2 regions of the Jeotgalibacillus sp. 10bf12 genome follow, and region 1 is predicted to be linked to the other one. Evidence: riboswitches for the same ligand, from Rfam matches in the RefSeq annotation. Region 1 holds a riboswitch; the other holds the start of a gene.
What was found. A riboswitch is a leader RNA that binds a small molecule or an ion and turns the genes downstream of it on or off. The one in region 1 is predicted to bind S-adenosylmethionine.

Region 1 (4,710 bases):
AGCATTTCGGGACTGTATTCCATTATTTCAGGCATTGAGTGATCCTTATCGTCAGGATATTGTATTAATGCTCTCAGATACAGACTCAATGACAGTGAATGAATTAACAGATAGACTTCCGCTTTCCCGTCCTGCTGTTTCTCATCATTTGAAAATTCTGCGTGAACAGGGTATTTTAAAAATGAAACAGCATGGAACGCAGCGCAATTACTCTCTTGCTCTTGAGGGAGCGCTGGAAACGTTAAAGCATCTGATTATTACCGTGGAAGACCGGTGTTATTAACAAGGAGGAATGAACATGACGATTACTTTTTACACTTACCCAAAATGTGGCACGTGCCGTAAAGCGAAAAAATGGCTGGATCAAAATGAGGTGTCATACGAAGAAATTCATTTAATCGATTCACCTCCTTCAAAAGAAGAACTTTCTGAGCTACATAAGAAAAGCGGGCTTGAGCTGAAGAAGTTTTTCAATACAAGCGGTGTAAAGTATCGCGAGCTTGGTTTAAAAGATAAGCTTGCCGACATGTCAGATGAGGAAAAGCTTGAACTGCTTGCTTCAGACGGCAAACTGATCAAGCGTCCGCTGACGACTGACGGCAATCAGGTAACAGTTGGATTTAAAGAACCGGAATTTGAAGAAAAATGGCAGGGTTAATCAGAAACAATTCTTGTTTTCGGGCACCTGTTATGCCAATATGAAGTAGTATAGAAATCATTCATATGCGGAGGGAAAACACATGAGTTCACCAAAAGAATTACGTTATTCAGAAGAACACGAATGGGTAAAAGTTGAAGACGGTAAAGCACGAATCGGTATTACTGAATTCGCACAGTCAGAGCTTGGCGATATCGTATTTGTTGAGCTTCCGGAAGTAGGCGACGAGCTGCAGGCAGACGAGCCATTTGGCAGCGTTGAGTCTGTTAAAACAGTGTCAGAACTTTACGCACCAGTCAGCGGTAAAGTCGTTGAGGTGAACGAAGACCTTGAAGACAGCCCTGAATACGTTAACGAATCTCCATATGAAAAAGCATGGATGGTCGTAGTTGAACTTTCTGATGACTCAGAAGTTGACGCACTGATGGATGCTGAAGCATATGACAAAATGACAGACGAAGACTAATTGATGTGCCGTTCACCTGGTTGGGTGGGCGGTTTTTTTATGAAACCGGCTCACTGCGCGCCAGGCGGACGCTTTCCGCGGGGACGGCGCTGAGCCTCCTCGGCTTTGCCTGCGGGGTCTCACCTGTCCGTCACATCCCGCTGGAGTCGCCGCCTTCTGCTCCGTTCACCTCATCCTGTCTATGTGAAATATAAACGGTATCTAATTTTTCAGTTATTAGTTTATGGGGAAAGAATCCATATTTGCGCAGCAGGTGATTGGAGCGTAAGGGGCTCGTCAGGAAGGGACAGGTGAGGCTTATGGTGAAGCCTGCTGGTTCACCGCCCGGCCGTGAAGTCCCCCTGAAGCGGAAAACACCTGCCACTATATAGCAACACTAACTTCAAGAGATTTTCACCCATCTCATTTACTTGCATTTCTCAACAGTACAGGCGACAATTAAATCAGCAGCATACCATGTTAGAAAGCCGTGCGATCCTTAGGTGAAGGTGTGATGGGAAATGCAGTGCAAAAAGGTTATTATTGTTGAGGGTAAGTCTGATAAGCGTAAGGTTCAGCCGATTATCAGAGAGCCGGTTGATATTATTTGTACAAATGGCACAATCAGCCTGACGAAAATGGATGAGCTGATTGATGAGTTGTATGAAAAAGATGTCTATGTGCTTGTGGATGCGGATGATGCAGGTGAGAAGCTGCGAAAACAGTTTAAAAGAGAGATGCCTGAAGCGGATCATCTTTATATCGACAAAGCCTATCGTGAGGTTGCAACAGCTCCTGAGCAGCATCTGGCTGTTATTTTAGCCGGTGCAAATATTGATATTTACACTGAGTTTTTAGAAAAAAGGATGAATCTTTAATGATAAAAGAATGGACAATAGAAGCGCTGGACCAGCGTTTGCAGGAAAAAAAGCAGTCAGCGATGTATTTATACACGCCAATGTGCGGGACGTGTAAGCTTGCGGGGAAAATGCTTGAAGTGACAGCCGCTGCGATTCAGGATACTGAGGTCGGAAAAGCAGATCTAAACTATGTTGAACCGCTTGCTGAGCGTTATCAGATTGAAAGTGTCCCATGCCTGCTGTTATTTAAAGATGGTCAGATGGTGCAGAAAATCTATAAGTTTGAATCAGTGCCAACGATCTTTGAGGCATTCAGAGAACTGTCCGGACAGCCGGCAAATCAGTAAATGTGCAATTTTGAAAAAAATTCGTTGACAGTAAATTTAAGAACATGATACGATTTGTCTCGTACTCTTAATGAATCTTAACTGAATACGCGTAACTCTTATCAAGAGCGGCGGAGGGAAGTGCCCTATGAAGCCCGGCAACCGACAGTTTACTGGAAAGGTGCCAAGTCACACAGGTTTATACCTGGTAGATGAGAGAAAGCCGTTTAATTTTTGACGCCTTTCTGCTCATCACGCAGAGAGGCGTTTTTTATATATAACAGGACTATTTGAAGGCAGTATTTTAATTTCCTGCTTTAACGGGATAATAAGTTAATTTACGAAAGTGGGTGATGGTATGATAACCATCTCAGATGTAAAAAAAGTATTTAAAACAAAAAGCGGTTCACTGACTGCAGTTGACAAAGTTAACCTGAACATTCACGAAGGCGAAATCTTTGGCGTCATTGGATACAGTGGTGCCGGTAAAAGTACATTAATCCGTATGCTGAACGGTCTTGAACAGCCGTCAGAAGGTAAGGTTGATATAAATGGTAAGCTGATTTCCTCTATCAAAGGAGGAGACTTGCGGAAAGCAAGACAAAAAATCAGTATGATTTTCCAGCATTTCAATCTTCTATGGTCAAGGTCTGTAAGAGAAAATATTTCTTTTCCGCTTGAAATAGCAGGTGTTCCTAAACAGGAACGATTAAAAAGAGTGGATGAGTTAATCGAACTTGTAGGACTTGATGGCCGTGGAGATGCCTATCCTTCTCAACTGAGTGGCGGTCAAAAGCAGAGAGTCGGGATTGCACGGGCACTTGCGAATGACCCTGAAGTACTGCTTTGTGATGAAGCAACATCGGCGCTTGACCCTCAGACGACCGATTCAATTCTTGAACTGCTGGTGGATATTAATAAGCGCCTCGGTCTGACAATCGTGCTGATCACACATGAAATGCACGTCATCAGAAAAATCTGCCACCGTGTTGCTGTGATGGAAGGCGGTAAAGTAGTTGAACTTGGAGATGTCCTTGACGTATTTAAGCAGCCGAAAGAAAACATCACAAAACGTTTCGTTCAGCAGGTAACAGAACCTGAAGAAACAAAAGATACGATTGAGCATCTGCTGAAAGAGTACCAGGACGGCAAAGTGATCAAGCTGACTTTTGTAGGTGAATCAGCTGAGCAGCCGGTCGTTACAAATCTGATCCGTTCATTCGAGCTGCAGGTCAATATTCTGCAGGGGAAAATTTCGCAGACGCAAAACGGCGCATACGGCTCATTGTTTATTCATTTACACGGGCAGCCGGATGAGTTAGCGCGAGCGATTGAATTTCTAGAAGCGGCAAGTGTCGGAGTGGAGGTGATCACACATGATTGAGCAGATTTTTCCGAACGTTGAGTGGCCGGTCATGTGGGAGGCGACCTACGAAACGATTTATATGACAGTCATTTCAGTCATCATTACATTTATCTTAGGACTGGCACTCGGGTTGCTTTTATTTCTTACTTCAAAAGGAAACTTACTGGAAAATAAAATCGCTTATGGCATTACGACAGCACTCGTTAATATATTCAGGTCAATTCCATTTATTATCCTGATTATTCTGCTCATCCCATTTACTCGTTTTCTGCTTGGGACGATCAGGGGAGCAGATGCAGCCTTGCCGGCATTGATAATTGGTGCCGCACCATTCTACGCACGTATGGTTGAGATTGCATTGCGTGAGATTGATAAGGGCGTCATTGAAGCGGCAAGATCAATGGGAGCCAAAATCAGTACGATTATTTTTAAAGTATTAATTCCGGAATCAATGCCAGCTCTCATCTCAGGTATTACCGTTACAGCCATTGCGCTGGTCGGTTATACAGCGATGGCAGGTGTCATCGGAGCAGGCGGACTTGGTAACCTTGCATTCCTTGACGGATTCCAGCGAAGCAGGGATGACGTAGTGCTCGCAGCAACCATCATTATCTTAGCAATCGTCTTCATCATTCAATTCTTTGGAGACTTCTTCACCAACAAACTGGATAAACGCTAATTTAGCTTATTATAAAAACACACTAAGGGAGAGAATCACACATGAAAAAATTCGTAGCAGGAACATTCGCAGTAACAAGTATTTTTGCATTAGCCGCTTGCGGTTCAGATAACGCAGAGGAAGGTATCGGCTCAAGTGAAGATGGTGAGCCGGTTGAACTGAGAGTCGGCGCATCTAACGTACCACACGCTGTAATCCTTGAGCAGGCACAGCCTTTACTTGAAGAAGAAGGCGTAGACCTTCAGATCGAAACGTATCAGGACTACATTCTTCCTAACCAGGATCTTGATTCAGGTGAAATTGATGCAAACTACTTCCAGCACGTACCTTACCTTGAGTCACAAATTGCAGAACATGATTATGACTTTGCAAATGC
Region 2 (4,710 bases), 1.7 Mb from region 1:
CTGAACGCCCAGTATTGAGCCGAATGAATTCTGGATAAACTTCAGCCGGGCAGCGATCTCTTCATCTTTTACAGCAGCAAGCCCTGCCACGACATCACTGTGACCTGACAGAAACTTTGTTGCACTGTGCAGGACGACATCCGCGCCAAGATCAAGCGGCTTCTGGTATAGCGGCGTCATAAACGTGTTATCCACGAACGTCAGACACCCATGTGCCTTTGCCACTTTTGCCACGCCTTCAATGTCCGTGATATTGAGCGTCGGATTGGACGGCGTCTCCACATAGATGACTTTTGTATTTGGCTGAACGTTACGCGCTGTTTCATCAAGGTCGGTCATATCAATAAACGAGTGATCGATATTAAAGCGCGTCAGCACTTCTGTAATCATTCTGTATGTCCCGCCGTAGACATCCTTTGAAACCAGCACATGATCGCCTGCAGACAGCAGCATGAATGCAGAAGAGATCGCAGCCATACCTGATGCAAAAGCAAATCCTGCGTGACCATTTTCAAGATCAGCAATCGTATCTTCCAGTGCACCGCGTGTCGGGTTTCCTGAACGGCTGTAATCGTAAGGACCGAATTCATCAATCGACTGCTGATGGTAAGTCGAGGAATAGTGTAAGGGTACATTCACAGCCCCTGTCTGCTTGTCGATATATGAGGGCTGATGCAATAGTTTTGTATCAAAATGATGTGTCATACTTGATCTCCTCCTTTTCCGGCTGCTTCAAGCGCCTGTTTCAGATCAGTGATTAAGTCGTCAGGCTGTTCAATACCAACAGAGAAACGCAGTAACCTGCTGCAGATCCCTTTATCTTCACGCTCTGCTTCAGGAATATCTGCATGGGTCTGGGTGGCAGGATACGTAATAAAACTTTCAACACCACCAAGACTTTCAGCAAATGAAATGACATTGATTGATCTTAGAAATGAATCAATCCACTCCGCTTGTTCCAGCCTGAATGAAACCATCCCGCCGATTCCCGGGTAAATGACGTCTGTGACCTGCGGCTGCGTTTCAAGGAATGCTGCAACTGCAGCAGCATTCGTCTGGTGACGGTCCATCCTGAGCGCAAGTGTCTTCATTCCACGGATTAACAGCCATGAGTCCATTGGCGACAGAACCGCTCCCGCTCCGTTATGAATCGCAAAAAGCTTTTCACAAATCGACTCACCTTTAGCGGCAACCAGACCTGCCAGCACGTCATTGTGCCCACCAAGATATTTTGTTGCACTGTGAATGACAATATCTGCCCCGAGTTCAATCGGCCGCTGAAGGTAAGGTGTTAAAAAGGTATTGTCTACAATCAGATGAATATCTTTTTCATGAGCAAAATCTGCAACCTGTCTGATATCTGTTATTTTCATCAGCGGGTTTGTCGGCGTCTCCACGAAGACTGCCTTTACCCGCTCCGTACAGGCATGCTGGAGATCATCAGAATTATTTGTATCAACATACACAAACTCTATGCCGTAATGCTCGCTGTAATGATCAAATAAGCGGTAAGTGCCTCCATATAAGTCATCAGAGGCAAGAATCTTATCTCCCGGTTTATACAAAGACAGCACCAGTTGAACAGCGGCCATCCCTGAGCTTGTTGCAAAGCCCTGGTCTGCTCCTTCAAGTGCTGCAATGCCTTCTTCAAGGATGGCTCTTGTTGGATTTTTCGTTCTCGTATAGTCATAGCCGGTCGACTGACCGAGTCCTTCATGCCGGTATGCAGTTGATAAATAGATGGGCGGGTTTACAGTTCCAGTCGATTCTTCACTTCTGTTTCCAAGCTGAGCCAGGATGGTTTGAATTGATGTCATATCATGCAGCTCCTTCAAAATCGTTCTGTATATACAGGAAAAGACCTTCTGATAAGAGAAGGTCTTGGAATACGCTCTTCTTATCTTCAGGCTGATCACCTGCTGGAATTAGCACCGTGCACTGCCGGTTGCTGAAGTTTCAAAGGGCCAGTCCCTCCACTTCTCTTGATAAGTTATGGAATTGTCTGAAAATAATAGTTGTTGTATAGCCTACATCATATTGAATAAATGTGCAAGATTTTTCAGGAAATATTTTGGAAAGTTAGTTAATGTACAACTGTGGCGCGGGTGGGGTGTAGATGTGACAGGAGTTTCCGGGAATCTGGACCGGGCTTCTCAGTCACTGAACTGACATTTCCCGGATCTGATCTAACTTTATAGTCAAGATAAAAACCGCACGCTGGTGTCAGGCAGCGTGCGGCTAAGGGAGGGGGCGTCGCTTTCTTGTGCGCCTTCTGTGTAAAAAGCCGGTGCGAAACGACTGTTTACAGGCATTTATAATAAGTGCGACGTTTTATTTTTTAATTGAGAATGAATCTCATTCTTATTGTATACACAATTCAAATCTTTGTCCAGTGTTTAATCAATCTTTTTTTCACCATGGACGTCTAAAAACTTTTCAAGAATTGGTTGAAAGCGGTTATGACTTTGTTCCACGTAGCCTGGATCCGCTCTCGGTCCTTCCATATCGACCGTCTTATCGCGTTTTTCAATCTCCTGATCATCATGGTCAATCAGGTTTTGAATGCCTTCAACCGTCATTTCAGGATGGAATTGAAATGCGAGAATATGATCTGTATAAAACCCCTGAACCGGTGTGATCTCAGATTTTCCAACCGGCTTTGTTCCTTTTGACAGATCGTAAATATCACTGTGCCAGTGGAACATAGGGATATTCAGCTGACCTATGTCAAAGTCTTCAAGAAAAGAAGTATGCCAATTCAGCTCCGCCCAGCCCATTTCATATTTCGGCAAAGATGATACTTCAGTTCCGAGGATATGAGCAATCATTTGCGATCCAAGACAGATGCCAATGATTTTTCGTTTTTCATTGATCGCTTTTTCAATATAATCAACTTCTTTTTGCATCCAGTCCGTTTCAGGGAGTTCCTGTACGCTGTTTGGACCTCCTAAAACAACCAGCACATCATTATCCTTCAGGACAGGATAATCATCCGGTTTTTTTGCATCAATATAATGAAGCTCACAGCCCCAGACTTTCACCCATTCTTCCAGGTAACCTGCGTTGTCATACCAGATATGCTGCAGACAAATGAATCTCATATTACATTCCTCTTCCCCATGACCTTAGTCATTAATTATTCGATGAACTTGCTGATGCAGCAGCTCCGGCTGACATCGCAGCAAGTACTGCAGCCTGCTGAGCCTGCAGGATCGATTCGATTGTTGATGCAAGACCGACATCCAGCACATTATTTTCCTGAACTTTCTTTTGCAGAACAAACCGCACGGCTGTCATAAAGCACAGGTCTTTATGCCATTTAAAACTTTTAATACTGATCAGCTGATCATAGGTTGCCTTTACTTCATTGAGCAGTGCTGAAGGTGTTCCGGCGAGGGCCAGTACACCGACAATCGGCAAGTGATTCCCGCGCAGCTTGATCTTATTTGTCTTAAGGTCATCCAGCCAAGTGACTGTATTTTGTACGAGCAGTTGTCTGTTATCCTGGCGCCCGTATGTAAGGATCTGTGATAAGAACTGACGGTTATTTCCTTTCGCCAGTACAATATGCAGCTGATCATAGTAATAAGCCATATCGTCAAGCAGTTCTTCTTCTTCCCCCTCTTCTTCAGCCAGAAGCACAGATAGCGGGTAATCTTCATGAGATGTTAAGAAGAAGTGCTGTTTTTTCATTCCGCTGTACATGCTTTTCGCACGTTTTACATGTTCGTCTATCTCTTCTTCCGATACAGAATCGAGCGATACATATAAAGCGTAGGCTGCAATGTAAGCATGGGGACTTCTTGAAAAACCTGATTCTATCAATTTTTCATAGACGAGCATCATGTCATCAAACGATTTTTTCGGCTCATCAAAATTTGATACAAGCAGTCCTGTCAGCATCAGTCTCAGATCTGCTGACTGAATATAAGAAAACTGGCTGGATTCTTTCTTAATTATTTCATTCAAAGAGATCAGTCTGCTCAATTCAAACGGCTTTTCAGCAGTTGTAAGTTGCCCCGCCAGCATCATCAGAGACGTACTATTCACACGCCACCGGTATTTCTTTCTGAGCTGTTCATACATTGTGAGATATTTTTCGATTTGTTCATTTGTGTCCATACAAATCACCCTTTTGACTTATTCTGTCCTTTTTTCATCTTACCTGCCCAAGAAAGGCTTCGAGCTGCGATGAGTCCTGAATCGCCTGGTTGCACTCTTTACTGTCATAACAGATATACTGTCCGTAGGATCTTAAACCTTCGGATTCCCTCGGTCTATTCTGAATGCTGGTCATCGCCACATCACCGTAGCGGTTGCATAGACTGCAGATGCCTTTACGCGCCGAGATCACATACCTGCCCTGAACGCCTGTTAATTCACCGTTCCGCACATAGACAAAATACTGCTTACTTTGCCCAATATCTTTCCATCCGAGATAGGTCAGCGCTCTGAAATCAAATGATTCAAGGTTCGGGACCTGAAGCTTTTTCACCTTTGGAAAAAGTCCACGCAAATCAGCGGGCGTCACTTCCGGGAATGATTTTCTGTAAGGTGTCAGGTCCATCAGGAATTTTGTCCGTTCTTCTTCTGTATCAAGTGAGGCAACACCTGAAATCAGCTGCTCCTGATCCTGTGTTAACTGATCAAACACGTCATATACCTTCGCTTCTGCCGCTTCCTTCACAGCAGTTTTCACACCTTCATCCG

Region 2: it holds a riboswitch for S-adenosylmethionine, as region 1 does, so the genes downstream of both, DH10bf12_RS07345 (methionine biosynthesis PLP-dependent protein) here and DH10bf12_RS16715 (methionine ABC transporter ATP-binding protein) in region 1, are expected to answer to the same signal.

The regions. Positions count from the first base shown of each region.
Region 1 is NZ_CP200276.1:3,198,121-3,202,830, reverse strand. Features, by position in the region: gene DH10bf12_RS16740 (ArsR/SmtB family transcription factor) at 1-283, shown strand, start outside; gene DH10bf12_RS16735 (arsenate reductase family protein) at 299-658, shown strand; gene gcvH (glycine cleavage system protein GcvH) at 741-1,124, shown strand; gene DH10bf12_RS16725 (toprim domain-containing protein) at 1,625-1,981, shown strand; gene DH10bf12_RS16720 (thioredoxin family protein) at 1,981-2,310, shown strand; SAM riboswitch class I at 2,406-2,508, shown strand; gene DH10bf12_RS16715 (methionine ABC transporter ATP-binding protein) at 2,648-3,673, shown strand; gene DH10bf12_RS16710 (methionine ABC transporter permease) at 3,666-4,334, shown strand; gene DH10bf12_RS16705 (MetQ/NlpA family ABC transporter substrate-binding protein) at 4,376-4,710, shown strand, end outside.
Region 2 is NZ_CP200276.1:1,401,122-1,405,831, reverse strand. Features, by position in the region: gene metC (cystathionine beta-lyase) at 1-705, opposite strand, end outside; gene DH10bf12_RS07345 (methionine biosynthesis PLP-dependent protein) at 702-1,817, opposite strand; SAM riboswitch class I at 1,895-1,992, opposite strand; gene DH10bf12_RS07340 (type 1 glutamine amidotransferase) at 2,397-3,101, opposite strand; gene DH10bf12_RS07335 (DUF4003 family protein) at 3,133-4,122, opposite strand; gene DH10bf12_RS07330 (FusB/FusC family EF-G-binding protein) at 4,157-4,710, opposite strand, start outside.